DNA from 2 places in the Bacillus sp. DX3.1 genome. Region 1 is predicted to be linked to the other one. Evidence: riboswitches for the same ligand, from Rfam matches in the RefSeq annotation. Region 1 holds a riboswitch; the other holds the start of a gene.
The links. A riboswitch is a leader RNA that binds a small molecule or an ion and turns the genes downstream of it on or off. The one in region 1 is predicted to bind FMN.
Positions count from the first base shown of each region.

Region 1 (2,405 bases):
CGTTTTTTCATTCGTTCGAAATAGCACAATGGTTGGTTCGATTAAACCGATAGTCAAGAATAATAAACCGAGAAGCATACAACCGATAGAAAATGAATACAGGGCAATTTGTACTTGAAATGGAATAATCCACTTTAATAAAAAAGCAATAAGTGCTGTATAACAAATGCTGCCTATGTATTTATTTAAAATTGTGTTAGAACGAAATCCGGGAAGTTTCTTCAAAAAGGAGCGGGAAACAACTTCAGTTTGTAAAGAAGTGTGTTCCTCAATTATTTTTTGCGCTTCTTTCCCTTTATGAAATAGAGAAAGAATCCAATTTCGTTTTCCTTGAAAAACAAAATGTGATGATGTTAAATAATGATCGATTTTTACTTTTTTCCAACTTTTCCAGGTGTGGCGCTCACATAGCTTAAGTTTACTTTCCGTTGCTTTCTCATATTGATAAATACTGATGCCCTCTTTATCAAAAGTGGCATAGTATGTATCTCTTGAGAATGTGCCTAAATCGATTGGACAGTAGAAAAGTAATTCTTTTTTTAAGTAAAAGTATTCTTTTCTTAAGTTTTTTTTCATCGTTTCTTGAATAGATTGTCTTTTCTCTTTCTTCATGACATTTCCTCCATATTAAGAAAATGCTCTTATCTTAACAATTCAACATCTTATCACTTTTCTGTATGGATGACTAGGGAATTGTATAGGAAAAAAGGCGAATTGTAAAAAAATAGCTCGTTTTGTCAAATAATTGGAAAGTTTCTACTTTCATTGTATCCTGTCCGAAAAGAAAATAATAATCCCTATTAATGGAAGTTATTTGTTGTGAAATAGAGTGTTCAGGAACTCGGCCATAAGAAAATCATGAAAAAATGTCGTATGAGATAATATGTAAGAAGCATTTTTATTCACAACTGTTTCATGTTGTTGTATAATGATGGAGAAAATAGAATATCGGTCTATCTTCGGGGCAGGGTGAAAATCCCGACCGGCGGTGATGAACAGCTTTTTTCGTTCTAAGCCCGCGAGCCGTTAAGGCAGGATTTGGTGTGATTCCAAAGCCGACAGTACAGTCTGGATGGGAGAAGATGGAGGTTCAAGCGTTCAAAAAAGATAGATTTTTGGACGTCTGTTTGATGTGCCTGAAATTCTCCCTTTGTGTATCACACAAAGGGTTTTTTTGTGTCATGAATATATTTAGGCATAGCAGAACCTTTCCACTTTCCATGAGATGATCGATGGAAAAGGAGAGAGAACGATGAAACAAAAGAAAAGTGTAGTACAAATGGTGAGCGTAGCGATGCTGAGTAGCATTGCGTATTTACTTATGATGTTTGATTTTCCATTTCCAGGACTTCCACCATTTTTGGAAATTGATTTTAGTGATGTACCAGCTTTAATAGCGGCAATTATTTTTAGTCCAATTGCAGGTGTGATTGTAGAAGGGATTAAAAATGTTCTTCACTACGGTATTCAAGGGAGTTTAACGGGAGTTCCGGTTGGAGAAGTGGCAAACTTTATTGCGGGATGTATCTTTATTGCTCCTGCAGCCTTCTTGTTCCGTAAACATCGCACAGTAAAAAGTTTAACGACAGGGCTGATGTTAGGAACGATTAGTATGACATTGATTATGAGTGTGTTAAATTATTTCATCATTTTACCAGCTTACACTTGGTTTTTAAATTCCCCTGCTATGTCTAGCGGTGTGATGCGACAAACAATTGTAACAGCGATTTTACCATTTAATTTAATTAAAGGAATTGTAGTAACAGTTGTTTTTGTTGCACTATTTTCTCGATTGAAAGTATGGGTATTTACAAAAATGAAAAATGCATAAGATAAAGTGAAACTTTAATCAGTGGGGGTCTTCATCCCCACTGATTATTAGCCCTCACCAATAGGGCTTTTACGGGCAGTTTAGCCCCCTGATTTTTTTGCTTCCTGTAGAATTTTGAGGTAGGGGTATTACTGCTCATTAGTGCAGGATAAATAGGAACCATCAGGAATATGAATATTCCTGATGGTTTTTTTATGGAACGATCATTCCTTGGAGAATTGTTGTTCATTAGTACGGAAGAAAGTGAAGTTTCTTAATGAGAGAGAATGGTTATTTGTAAGAATAGAAACAAAAAATCCCCCTCATCGGAATGAAGGGGATTTTTTGAAGTTAACAAGAAAGACTATTCAAATTTTAATGCGTCGCCTTCGAATGATTCGTCTGCAACTTTAATTGAGTCAGTAGGACAACCTTCGAATGCATCCATCATGTCATCAATTAATACATCTGGAATTTCAACGATACCTTGGTTATCATCTAATGTTACGAATGCAATACCTTCATCATCGTAGTCATAAATATCTGGTGCAGCAGCGCCGCAAGCTCCACATGCAATACAAGTGTCTTTATCAAC
Region 1 covers NZ_CP128153.1:1,454,659-1,457,063, forward strand. The annotation lists gene QRE67_RS07245 (hypothetical protein) at 1-612, opposite strand, end outside; FMN riboswitch at 952-1,088, shown strand; gene QRE67_RS07250 (ECF transporter S component) at 1,253-1,831, shown strand; gene QRE67_RS07255 (ferredoxin) at 2,175-2,405, opposite strand, start outside.

Region 2 (2,405 bases), 2.4 Mb from region 1:
TTTCGCATTACAGGGGATGTGGAACTAATCGATTCACAAGGTAATGCTTTCCCGGCAAAACCAGCATTTTCTTTATGCCGCTGCGGCTTATCGCAAAACATGCCATATTGTGATGCTTCGCATAAAGGAAAATTTGAATCTGTTGTTCGAGCACCAAAAGGAGAATAATAGCGAAAGAAGCACGTACAAATCAATGTACGTGCTTCTTACATACTCCCTATATAAAATCCTAGGAATGCCGAGCCAATTCCCATGATATAGCTTATTACCAAATACAATACGGCCCTTTGTCCTTCACGTTTATGTATAAATTGTACGATTTCAAGTTTATATGTTGAAAAGGTTGTAAACGCCCCCATAAACCCGGTTCCACATAATAACAACCACATGCTACTAACCTCAGCCCCGTACAATAGACCGAGTAAAAATGAACCACATACGTTCACAAATAATGTTCCATATGGAAACAAACTTCCGTACTTTTTTTTCATTGCATTGCCAATGAAGAATCTAGCAATCGCTCCGAAAAAACCGCCCATTCCTACAAGTAAAATGTTCATAGCGTTCCTTCCTTATTCACGCTTCTTTCATACAACATATTTCCAAGATAAAATCCGAGTAAAGATAATAATAATCCGCCAACTACACTTGTACTTACATAGTAAAAAGCCATCATAAAAGCTTCATGCTGTAATAGTTTCATCGTCTCTACACTAAATGTCGAAAAGGTTGTAAAAGAACCGATAACTCCTGTTCCAATCGCACTTGTCATAACGAGTGAAACATGTTTCATACGAAACAAATACAGCGTTAAAAATGCTAATAAAAAACTACCAATCATATTCGCTGACCACGTCGCTAACGGAAAAGTATCTACAGATGTAGATCCCATCCATTGTCCTAATCCATAGCGAGCTAAAGCACCTATAATGCCTCCCATTCCTACTGCAATATATTTCATATTTCCACCTCAATTTACGTACATACTGAAATCTTTCCCATACTAGTATAGCAAAATTTATCCCGCTATTTGCGGGCAGTAATACCCCCACCACTGATTAAAGTTTCACTTTATTCCCCCTTCATTTTCACACAATTCTTCACATTCGAATATTTTTTACTAACATTTTTTCTTTTTTGTGCTATAATGTGAGCAAACAGCATCCTTCGGGGTCGGGTGAAATTCCCAACCGGCGGTGATGAAGTGCACACTTCTAAGTCCGTGACCCGTTTTCAACTCGAAAACGGTGGATCTAGTGAGATTCTAGAGCCGACAGTATAGTCTGGATGGGAGAAGGATATGTTTTCTAGTGCTTATATATCGAATACACTTTTATTTTAGCATACACATTTTTACTGATTCTTTTTGAATCTCTGTATATGTTTTTTTTCATATACCTATGTTTCTATGCTGAAATAAAAAGATACGACTAGCTTGTAAAAAATTTATATTTTGCTAGGTTTATTTCTGATGCGAAAATATAAATTACTGCTAGGTTTCTTAACTATACTCTCGTATTCGGACTATATTTCTAGAAATCACGTCTCCCAAACCCCAAGGATTTTATTATCCTTGGGGTTTTTTGATTTTTCTTAGGAGAGGTGAAACGTATGACTGATCAAGAATATATGACAATTGCTCTGCAATTAGCAAAAAGTACAGCTGGGCAAACAAGTCCAAATCCAATGGTCGGTGCTGTTGTTGTAAAAGATGGAAACATCGTTGGGATGGGCGCACACCTACGAGCAGGTGAAGAACACGCTGAAGTTCATGCTCTTCATATGGCAGGAGCCAAAGCAAAAGGCGCCACTGTATATGTAACGTTAGAGCCATGTAGTCATTTTGGAAAAACTCCACCTTGCTGCGATTTACTGATCGAAAAGCAAGTGAAACGAGTTGTAATTGCAGCACTAGATAGCAATCCACTCGTTTCAGGTAACGGTGCAAGCCGTTTACAAGACGCGGGCATCGCTGTAACAATTGGCGTCCTTGAGGAAGAAGCAATCGCATTAAACCGCTACTTTTTCCACTATATGAATACAAAGCAGCCATTTGTGACGTTAAAAACAGCGATGAGTCTAGATGGAAAAATAGCAACTGCTACTGGAGATAGCAAATGGATTACAGGTGAAGCTGCTCGCGCGGACGTTCATCAATATCGGCATGAACACGACGCGATTCTTGTTGGTGTAAACACTGTCATTACTGATAATCCGCAGTTAACAACACGCCTTCCAAACGGCGGAAAGCATCCAATTCGAATCATTTTAGATACACACTTACGAACTCCACGTTCCTCACATATCATCACAGATGGAGAGGCACCAACATGGATTATTGTTGGAAAAGACGTAGAAAAAGAAAAAATAGCAGCATACGAATCAACAATGGTATCTGTATTGCA
Region 2 covers NZ_CP128153.1:3,832,906-3,835,310, forward strand. The annotation lists gene QRE67_RS19100 (CDGSH iron-sulfur domain-containing protein) at 1-168, shown strand, start outside; gene crcB (fluoride efflux transporter CrcB) at 207-560, opposite strand; gene crcB (fluoride efflux transporter CrcB) at 557-961, opposite strand; FMN riboswitch at 1,160-1,303, shown strand; gene ribD (bifunctional diaminohydroxyphosphoribosylaminopyrimidine deaminase/5-amino-6-(5-phosphoribosylamino)uracil reductase RibD) at 1,612-2,405, shown strand, end outside.
Region 2: another riboswitch for FMN. It lies ahead of ribD (bifunctional diaminohydroxyphosphoribosylaminopyrimidine deaminase/5-amino-6-(5-phosphoribosylamino)uracil reductase RibD); the one in region 1 lies ahead of QRE67_RS07250 (ECF transporter S component).